DNA from 3 places in the Citrobacter sp. Cm046 genome. Region 3 is predicted to be linked to each of the others. Evidence: predicted binding sites of a transcription regulator. Region 3 holds the regulator's gene; each other region holds the start of a gene.

Region 1 (3,278 bases), on a different contig from region 3:
TCCGATTTTGCCAGTTTTGATGAAAGCGCACTCACCGGCGAATCTATCCCGGTTGAACGCGCAACCGGCGAAAAAGTCCCGGCGGGCGCAACCAGCGTCGACCGTCTGGTCACACTTGAAGTTCTCTCTGAACCCGGTGCCAGCGCCATTGACCGCATTCTGAAACTGATTGAAGAAGCCGACGAGCGTCGCGCGCCCATTGAGCGTTTTATTGACCGCTTCAGCCGGATTTACACCCCAGCTATTATGGCGGTTGCCCTGCTGGTCACCCTCGTGCCGCCGCTGCTGTTTGCTGCATCCTGGCAGGAGTGGATTTATAAAGGGCTGACGCTGTTGTTGATTGGTTGTCCATGCGCATTGGTTATCTCTACGCCTGCAGCGATAACCTCCGGGCTGGCAGCAGCGGCACGTCGTGGGGCGCTCATTAAAGGCGGTGCGGCGCTGGAACAACTGGGCAGAGTCACTCAGGTGGCGTTTGATAAAACCGGAACGCTGACTGTAGGTAAACCCCGCGTAACAGCCATTCATCCAGCGAGCAATATCAGCGAGTCCGAACTCCTGGCACTAGCGGCGGCGGTAGAACAAGGCGCCACGCATCCACTGGCACAGGCGATTGTTCGCGAAGCACAAACCCGTGAATTGACCATCCCAGGGGCCAAAGCACAGCGTGCGCTGGTTGGTTCAGGCATTGAAGCGCAGGTTAATGGCGAACGCGTGCTGATTTGCGCCGCAGGTAAACAACCTGCCGAAGCCTTTACCGGGCAGATAAGTGAACTGGAAAGCGCAGGACAAACGGTAGTGCTGGTGCTGCGCAACGATGCCGTGTTGGGTGTAATTGCCTTGCAGGATACGTTGCGTGACGACGCCCGTACCGCCATCAGCGAGCTTCATCAGTTAGGTGTGAAAGGTGTGATCCTCACCGGCGATAATCCACGAGCGGCAGCAGCGATTGCCAGTGAACTGGGTCTGGAGTTCAAAGCCGGGCTACTGCCGGAAGACAAAGTTCGGGTGGTAACCAGCCTGAACCAGCAGTCGCCTCTAGCAATGGTCGGTGACGGAATTAACGACGCTCCGGCAATGAAAGCCGCCACTATCGGCATTGCAATGGGAAGCGGGACCGACGTCGCGCTGGAAACCGCAGACGCCGCCCTGACCCATAACCGTTTGCGTGGTCTGGTACAAATGATTCAACTGGCGCGCGCCACTCACGCCAATATTCGTCAGAATATTGCGATTGCGCTGGGACTGAAGGGAATTTTTCTGATTACCACACTGCTCGGGATCACCGGATTGTGGCTGGCGGTGCTGGCAGATACGGGGGCGACGGTTCTTGTGACTGCCAACGCGTTGCGACTGTTACGTAAAGGATAACGCGTTTTGTCGGCCGGATGGGACGCTTTAGCGTCGGCATCCGGCAGCGATTACTGACCCTTACGCACTAAATAACGGTACGGCAGAGAGTCGGTCTCTTTTGCCACCAACTCATGCTCCATAAACGTGCAGAAGCCGGGAATATCGCGGGTTGTCGCCGGATCGTCCGCGACAATCAGCAGCGTTTCTCCGGCCTGCATGCCGCGTACGGTTTTACGCACCATCATTACCGGTTCCGGGCAGCGCAGTCCCTGTGCATCAAGGGTATGGTCGGGAGAGGTAAACAAATCGCTCATCATTATCTCGTTCAATAAAAAACGGCGTTATTTTACGCTCTGTTGGTCAGTAAGCCAATCAGGTTAACGATTGCGTGAAAAACAACCATTGCAATGTGCTCTTAAAGCAGTATCATGCGACGGTTTTTTATTGGGTTCCCTCACCCCATCCAACAAAAAGGTCACAATATGACTCCGTTTACACAAACTCAGCGCGTAAAAGCGTTGTTCTGGCTATCGCTATTTCATCTGCTGGTGATCACCTCCAGCAACTATCTGGTGCAGCTTCCGATCTCCATCTTTGGTTTTCATACCACATGGGGTGCTTTTAGCTTTCCGTTTATTTTCCTCGCAACCGACCTGACCGTACGTATTTTTGGCGCGCCGCTGGCACGACGCATCATCTTTGCAGTGATGGTCCCCGCGCTGCTGATCTCATATGTTATTTCAGCACTGTTTTATATGGGATCCTGGCAGGGATTCGGCGCGCTGCTGCACTTTAACCTGTTTGTTGCCCGTATCGCCGCCGCCAGCTTTATGGCCTACGCACTGGGACAAATTCTGGACGTGCATGTCTTCAACCGTCTGCGTCAGAACCGTCGCTGGTGGCTGGCACCCACGGCTTCAACGTTGTTTGGCAATATCAGCGATACGCTGGCCTTCTTCTTTATCGCCTTTTGGCGTAGCCCGGATGCCTTTATGGCAGAGCACTGGATGGAAATCGCGCTTGTTGATTACTGCTTCAAGGTGCTGATCAGTATTATTTTCTTCCTGCCGATGTACGGCGTGCTGTTGAATATGTTACTGAAAAGGCTGGCAGATAAATCCGAAATATCGGCATTGCAGACGAGTTAAAGGTTCATTTTCCGAGTTGTGATAAGATGGACGAATGAGCCGTTATGGCCGTTTATCGAAAGGAAGAAGTCAATGCGCAATCTGGTTAAATATGTCGGTATTGGCCTGCTGGTTATGGGGCTTGCGGCCTGTGATAATAGCGATTCAAAAGCGCCAGCAGAGGGTGCTGCCGCAGAAAGTAGCGCTACCGGACAACCGGTTAGCCTGCTGGATGGCAAACTCAGTTTTTCCCTGCCAGCAGACATGACCGATCAGAGCGGCAAGCTGGGTACTCAGGCCAACAACATGCACGTGTACTCTGATGCTACCGGCCAAAAAGCAGTGATTGTGATTGTCGGCGACGATACCAGCGAAGACCTGGCTGTTCTGGCAAAACGTCTGGAAGATCAGCAGCGCAGCCGTGACCCGCAGTTACAGGTGGTCACTAACAAGTCGATTGAACTGAAAGGTCACACTCTTCAGCAGTTAGACAGCATCATCTCCGCGAAAGGCCAGACTGCTTACTCTTCCGTGGTACTGGGGAAAGTCAACAACCAGCTGCTGACTCTGCAAATCACGTTGCCTGCTGACGATCAGCAGAAAGCGCAGACTACCGCAGAAAATATCATTAACACCCTGGTTATCCAGTAATCGTTAAGATGATGATGCGGCCTCCGATGATGCAATCGGGGGCCGTTTTTTTAGCCTCCAGGTCAGCAGGAACGCCACCGCAACCAGCCCGGCTGCCGCCAGATAGATAACTGGCACGTCCGCCCATGTCATCACCAACCCCGCCAG
Region 2 (3,278 bases), on a different contig from region 3:
ACCGGTGGTATCTCTCCGGCGAATTACCGTGACTACCTGGCGCTGAAAAGCGTACTGTGCATCGGTGGATCCTGGCTGGTTCCGGCAGACGCGCTGGAAGCGGGTGATTACGATCGCATCACTAAACTGGCTCGCGAAGCCGTAGAAGGCGCGAAGCAGTAAGATCTGTTGTGCCGGGCAGTGCTGCACTGACCCGGCCGGCGAATACTTTAAAATGGGCCATCGGGCCCGTTTTTTTTATCCTGCTACATTCACCTGCGCCGCGGCGTTTTTCGCGCGTTCAACCGCCTCGTCAACGTTGTCTGCCGTCGCCAGTACGACGCCTAAGCGACGGGTTCCGTCGATTTCAGGTTTACCGAACAGACGGAGTTGCAACCCTGCACCAACGGCACTGTCAATGTTATCAAATGTGACATTCTGACTGGTAAGTTGTGGCAGGATAACGGCTGATGCAGATGGCCCATACTGGCGGATTGCGCCAACCGGAAGCCCGAGGAATGCGCGAACGTGCAGGGCAAACTCGGATAGATCCTGTGAAATCAATGTCACCATACCCGTATCATGTGGGCGAGGGGATACCTCGCTGAAAATCACCTCGTCACCGCACACAAACAGCTCTACGCCAAACAATCCGTAACCGCCCAACGCCAGTACCACTTTGCGAGCGATTTCCTGTGCACGTTCCAGCGCCAGTTCGCTCATTTTCTGGGGCTGCCAGGATTCACGATAGTCGCCATCTTCTTGACGATGGCCTACCGGCGCACAAAAGTGCACACCATCGACGGCGCTTACGGTCAACAGGGTGATTTCAAAGTCGAAATTAACCACACCTTCCACGATAACGCGTCCTGCGCCCGCTCGGCCACCCTGCTGGGCATAATCCCAGGCTCTGGCAAGCTGATCGGCTGAACGGATAAAACTTTGTCCTTTTCCGGAGGAACTCATCACCGGCTTCACGATGCAGGGGAATCCAATTTCGGCCACGGCTTCGCGAAAGCGAGTTTCGCTGTCAGCAAAGCGGAAAGATGAGGTCGGTAAGGACAGTTCTTCCGCGGCGAGGCGACGGATACCTTCACGATTCATGGTCAGTTGGGTCGCGCGCGCGCAAGGCACGACGTTCAGACCTTCCTGCTCCAGCGCTACCAGCGTACTCGTGGCAATGGCTTCAATCTCAGGAACGATATAGTGTGGTTTTTCGTGCGCGACAACCTGACGCAAAGCGTCACCATCCAGCATATTGATTACGTATGAGCGATGGGCAACGTGCATAGCTGGTGCGTCAGGGTAACGATCCACGGCAATGACTTCTACACCCAGGCGTTGGCATTCAATCGCGACTTCTTTACCCAGTTCACCTGATCCTAATAACATCACTCGCGTTGCTGCCGGACGCAGCGCTGTGCCTAATAACGTCATAAATTAATCCCCTGTTTTATCTGGGCGCAGTATATACGAAAACGTTTGCGTCTGTCTTTATTACCAGGTTGATTTCAAGGGTGAAAAAGAATATACTGTACATAAATACAGGTAATTTATGAGGCTGCAAAAATGGCGGTTGAAGTTAAATACGTAGTCATTCGGGAAGGTGAGGAAAAAATGTCGTTTACCAGCAAAAAGGAAGCCGATGCCTATGACAAAATGCTTGATACAGCAGATCTGCTCGATACGTGGCTGGAGCAGTCACCGGTCGCGCTGGAAGATGAGCAGCGTGAAGCGCTTTCCCTGTGGTTGGCTGAGCAAAAAGATGTGCTGAGCGCGATCCTGAAAAACGGCAAACTGCCATCCCCACAGGTGGTCGATAACGATGCTTCTGCTGAGGATGATACACAGGCTGCCTGATCCGACTTGCGCTCCTGAGGTTTTGTACCATGCTTTTCCCTGAATCATTGTGCTGTACCCAACTGATTTCACGTTGCATTAATAGCGACTGAAAGACGAAGGGGATAAAGGAGAAAAGAATGAATAAAACAAGAGCGTTGTTGAGCCTGCTGCTGTTATCTGCCAGCGTGTCAGTTTTTGCGGCTAATACGGAGAGTAAATCAGTCAATTTTCCAAACTGTGAAGGTTTGAAAGCTGACGGTATCGCGGCAAGTGTGAAACGCGACTACCTGCAAAACCGTATTGTACGTTGGGCCGACGATCAAAAAAGGCTCGGGCAACTTGATCCTGTTGCCTGGGTGAACCCGCAGGATATTGTTGGTAAAGACGGACAATGGACGGTACCTCTTACCGTTCGTGGGAAAAGCAGCGATATTCAATATCAGGTTAAGCTTGATTGTAAAGCTGGCACGGCGGAGTACCTGCAACGTCAGTAGCTGAATTTGCACATCTTTTGATGACCTGAACACTTCCTGACATCCCCTCGGGTACGCTTTGATGATTATTCGTCTGTACTTGAGGGGCAAAATGGCTAACTGGCTGAATCAACTTCAATCTCTTCTTGGGCAAAAAGGATCATCCGGTTCATCTTCCGGTGAACAAGGACTGAGCAAACTGCTGGTTCCCGGTGCATTAGGTGGTCTGGCAGGATTACTGGTCGCCAACAAATCCTCACGCAAATTACTCACTAAATACGGTACCAGCGCACTGTTGGTTGGTGGCGGTGCGATCGCCGGTAGCGTTTTATGGAATAAATACAAAGATAAAGTCCGCGCAGCGCACCAGGATGAACCTCAGTTTGGCACGCAGAGTACACCGCTGGATGAACGTACTGAACGTCTGATCCTGGCGCTGGTATTTGCGGCTAAAAGCGATGGTCATATTGATGCTAAAGAGCGAGCCGCTATCGAACAACAGCTGCGTGACGCGGGAGTGGAAGAGCAAGGGCGTGTTCTGATTGAGCGGGCCATTGAACAACCGCTTGATCCTCAACGCCTCGCTCAAGGGATCCGCAACGAAGAAGAGGCGCTGGAAATTTACTTCCTGAGCTGTGCAGCTATTGATATCGACCACTTTATGGAGCGCAGTTATCTGAATGCGCTGGGTGATGCACTGAAGATCCCACAGGATGTTCGTGAGGGTATCGAGCAGGATCTCAAACAGCAAAAACAGGCGTTGCCGGGTTAAATAGTTACGCTTGAGGAGCACGTTTCGCTTGCATCATTGCTGACTTTTGCCACCCTTATAGGATGTTTAAGCAGAAGAACAATGACATGCTACCAAAAGCTCCTCGTATTCCACATGCCATGACGCAGCATGGCGATACTCGTGTTGATAATTATTACTGGTTGCGAGATGACACCCGCTCGCAGCCAGAAGTGCTGGACTATCTGCAACAA
Region 3 (3,278 bases):
CGCCAACCGCATATGCGCTGATTAACATTCCGGCAGCAGGAATCGAGACATCCACACCCCGGGCAATGACGGGTAATAATCCCATAGGAGAAAATTCGGTCGTGCCAATACCGAACGCACCAATCGCCAGTGCCAGTAACGGATAATTTATTTTCATACTTCGACTCCATAACGTCGAGCCGTGGCACGACACGTAATAAGAGCCAAAAGCATGACATTGATCGCAAAAATAATAAAGTTAACAAATTTGCAAAAGACTTTTGCAAATTCGCAAATAATAGAACGGGAAAAACGTGCTGAAGGGATGAGGGAGATTGCTCTCCCTCGGAGTAAATCAATGCAGTGCTGCGGTCAAACCACTTGCTACAATCAGGCCCAGAACAATAATGGTGGTGACTAACGAAAATTTCAGATCGGTGCTCATCAAGTTTTCTCCTTTTTATTCCCACACAAAAAGTGATATTGCGCATTTTTGCATACTTGAACGCAAAAATCTCTCACGATTTATATTGATAAATGCTTTTAACTCTTCCCCTTTTCGTTAAGATCAGACAAAATTCCACGCTTACTTGATTAGCGTACCGGCCATTGACCCCTTCCTGACGTTCCGTGTCGTTTTCCCGGCGTGCCGCAACTCTGACGTTGCGTTAAGGGTGTGTAAAGGCAAACGTTTACCTGGAGTATTCTCAGGAGCTTAGGATATGGTCTGGAGTGAGATGTAATGGCAACAATTAAAGATGTAGCGAAGCGAGCAAACGTTTCCACTACAACCGTATCACATGTAATTAACAAGACGCGCTTTGTCGCGGAAGAAACGCGTAATGCAGTCTGGGCAGCCATTAAAGAGTTGCACTACTCTCCCAGCGCAGTTGCGCGCAGCCTGAAGGTGAATCACACCAAGTCGATCGGCTTGTTGGCGACCAGCAGCGAAGCCGCCTATTTCGCGGAAATTATCGAAGCCGTTGAGAAAAATTGTTTCCAGAAAGGCTACACGCTGATTCTGGGTAACGCATGGAATAGCCTCGAAAAGCAGCAGGCATATCTCTCAATGATGGCGCAAAAGCGCGTCGATGGCTTACTGGTAATGTGTTCTGAGTATCCGGAATCACTGCTTTCCATGCTCGAAGAGTATCGCCATATTCCGATGGTCGTCATGGACTGGGGCGAAGCGAAAGCCGACTTTACCGACACGGTCATTGATAACGCTTTCGAAGGCGGTTATATGGCGGGTCGATATCTGGTAGAACGCGGCCACCGCGAGATTGGCGTGATCCCAGGCCCTATGGAGCGCAACACCGGCGCCGGACGCCTGGCAGGATTTATGAAAGCGATGGAAGAAGCGCTGATTAAAGTACCTGAAAACTGGATCGTACAGGGCGATTTTGAACCAGAATCCGGATATCGCGCCATGCAGCAAATCCTCTCCCAGTCGCATCGTCCGACTGCCGTCTTCTGCGGTGGCGATATCATGGCGATGGGTGCTCTTTGCGCCGCTGACGAGATGGGTTTGCGTGTACCGCAGGATGTGTCGTTGATCGGTTATGACAACGTGCGCAACGCCCGCTTCTTCACGCCAGCGTTGACCACGATTCACCAGCCGAAAGATTCGTTAGGTGAGACTGCCTTCAATATGCTGTTAGACCGTATCGTAAACAAGCGCGAAGAGTCGCAATCTATTGAGGTCCACCCTCGACTGGTGGAGCGTCGCTCCGTTGCCGACGGCCCATTCCGCGATTACCGTCGTTAAACCTGTTATACGGGAGCCTGTTCCGGCTCCCGTAGCCACTCTTTATTCAGCGTTTCGCTATCTCCCAGGTAGTCCAGCAACCAGAGCAGTGCTGGCGACGTATCATTTTGCTGCCAGGTCAGACAACATGCGGCATCAGGAAAAGGGTTTTCCAGCTGCAAAGCAACCCACTTACCGCTATCGATCCACGGTTTAGCAAAATGTGTTGGCACCATGCCCACACATAGCCCAGCCGATAAACAGGTAGCAGAGGATTCCCAGTCCGGTACCACGACACGTTTTTGGTTATCCAGCAGCCATGTGATTCGTTTCGGTAGCGTGCGCGAAGTATCTTCACGAACCAACGACGGCCAGTTGCGCAACGTGTCATCGCTTAATGGCCCGGGAATCGAAGCCAACGGGTGATGGCTCGCCACCACGCAACTCCAGCTCAGCATTCCCATATCACGAAACGTGTAACGTCCCCCCACCGGAATCGCCTGCGTTGCACCGATCGCCAGTTCGACGCGACCATCCGATAGCGCATCCCAGACACCGTTAAACACTTCCTGAAAAACCAGCAGTTCCACATCATCGAAGTGACGATAGAAATCCACAATCATCTGCCGGGTGCGTTCCGGTCGCACAATATTATCGACTGCAATCGCGAGCTGCCCTCGCCAGCCGTTGGCGATTTGCTGACATTGCTGGCGAGTGATCTGCATTTTTTTGATAACAGACCGACCTTCTTTTAAAAACCACGCCCCTGCGGGTGTTAGTTCCACATCCCGATGACGTCGCTCGAAAAGCGGAACTGCAAGCCACTCCTCCAGTTGACGAACGGTGTAGCTTACCGCCGAAGGTACACGGTGCAACTCCTGCGCAGCCGAACTAAAGCTGCCGTTACGCGCAACCGCATCAACGACTTCAAGTGAATATTCCGACCACATAGTCTGCCTACAAAAATTTTGAAATCAGTAAACAAATATTAGCGTTTCACAGCGAGAATTTCACTCACTACACTCTGCGACACTGTTTTACTGCTTAAAAAGAGAAATGATGATGCAACCTGGAAAAGGGTTTTTAGTCTGGCTGGCCGGTCTTAGCGTGCTCGGCTTTCTGGCAACGGATATGTATTTGCCCGCCTTTGCTGCTATTCAGTCCGATCTGCAAACCCCTGCGTCTGCCGTCAGCGCCAGCCTTAGTTTGTTCTTAGCCGGTTTTGCCGTTGCGCAGCTTCTGTGGGGGCCACTCTCCGACCGCTATGGTCGTAAGCCAATTTTATTGCTGGGATTATCCATCTTCGCCCTGGGTAGTCTGGGGATGCTATGGGTTGAAAACGCCACCGGCTTGCTGGTGCTGCGCTTCGTCCAGGCCGTCGGCGTTTGTGCCGCATCAGTAATCTGGCAGGCGCTGGTTACCGATTACTATCCCTCGCAAAAAGTTAACCGTATCTTTGCCACCATTATGCCTCTGGTCGGCTTATCACCTGCCCTCGCGCCCTTATTAGGTAGCTGGATCCTGGTACATTTTTCCTGGCAGGCCATTTTTG

What was found. Region 3 encodes PurR, which represses purine synthesis genes. Its sites were predicted from a motif close to CANGCAAACGTTTGCNTG; they were not measured.
Region 1: tusA (sulfurtransferase TusA) is a predicted target of PurR. The motif match lies at 1,727-1,744, and genes of this name have one in related genera.
Region 2: purT (formate-dependent phosphoribosylglycinamide formyltransferase) is a predicted target of PurR. The motif match lies at 1,451-1,468, and genes of this name have one in related genera.

What each region holds. Positions count from the first base shown of each region.
Region 1 is NZ_JAOWGP010000030.1:89,659-92,936, forward strand. Features, by position in the region: gene zntA (Zn(II)/Cd(II)/Pb(II) translocating P-type ATPase ZntA) at 1-1,371, shown strand, start outside; gene tusA (sulfurtransferase TusA) at 1,422-1,667, opposite strand; gene OGX98_RS02120 (7-cyano-7-deazaguanine/7-aminomethyl-7-deazaguanine transporter) at 1,836-2,501, shown strand; gene OGX98_RS02125 (DcrB family lipoprotein) at 2,574-3,131, shown strand; gene OGX98_RS02130 (MFS transporter) at 3,135-3,278, opposite strand, start outside.
Region 2 is NZ_JAOWGP010000044.1:81,482-84,759, forward strand. Features, by position in the region: gene kdgA (bifunctional 4-hydroxy-2-oxoglutarate aldolase/2-dehydro-3-deoxy-phosphogluconate aldolase) at 1-162, shown strand, start outside; gene purT (formate-dependent phosphoribosylglycinamide formyltransferase) at 238-1,416, opposite strand; gene yebG (DNA damage-inducible protein YebG) at 1,549-1,839, shown strand; gene yebF (protein YebF) at 1,959-2,315, shown strand; gene OGX98_RS18320 (tellurite resistance TerB family protein) at 2,407-3,066, shown strand; gene ptrB (oligopeptidase B) at 3,153-3,278, shown strand, end outside.
Region 3 is NZ_JAOWGP010000037.1:10,444-13,721, forward strand. Features, by position in the region: gene OGX98_RS08790 (MFS transporter) at 1-157, opposite strand, end outside; gene cydH (cytochrome bd-I accessory subunit CydH) at 335-424, opposite strand; gene purR (HTH-type transcriptional repressor PurR) at 722-1,747, shown strand; gene punR (DNA-binding transcriptional activator PunR) at 1,753-2,676, opposite strand; gene punC (purine nucleoside transporter PunC) at 2,789-3,278, shown strand, end outside.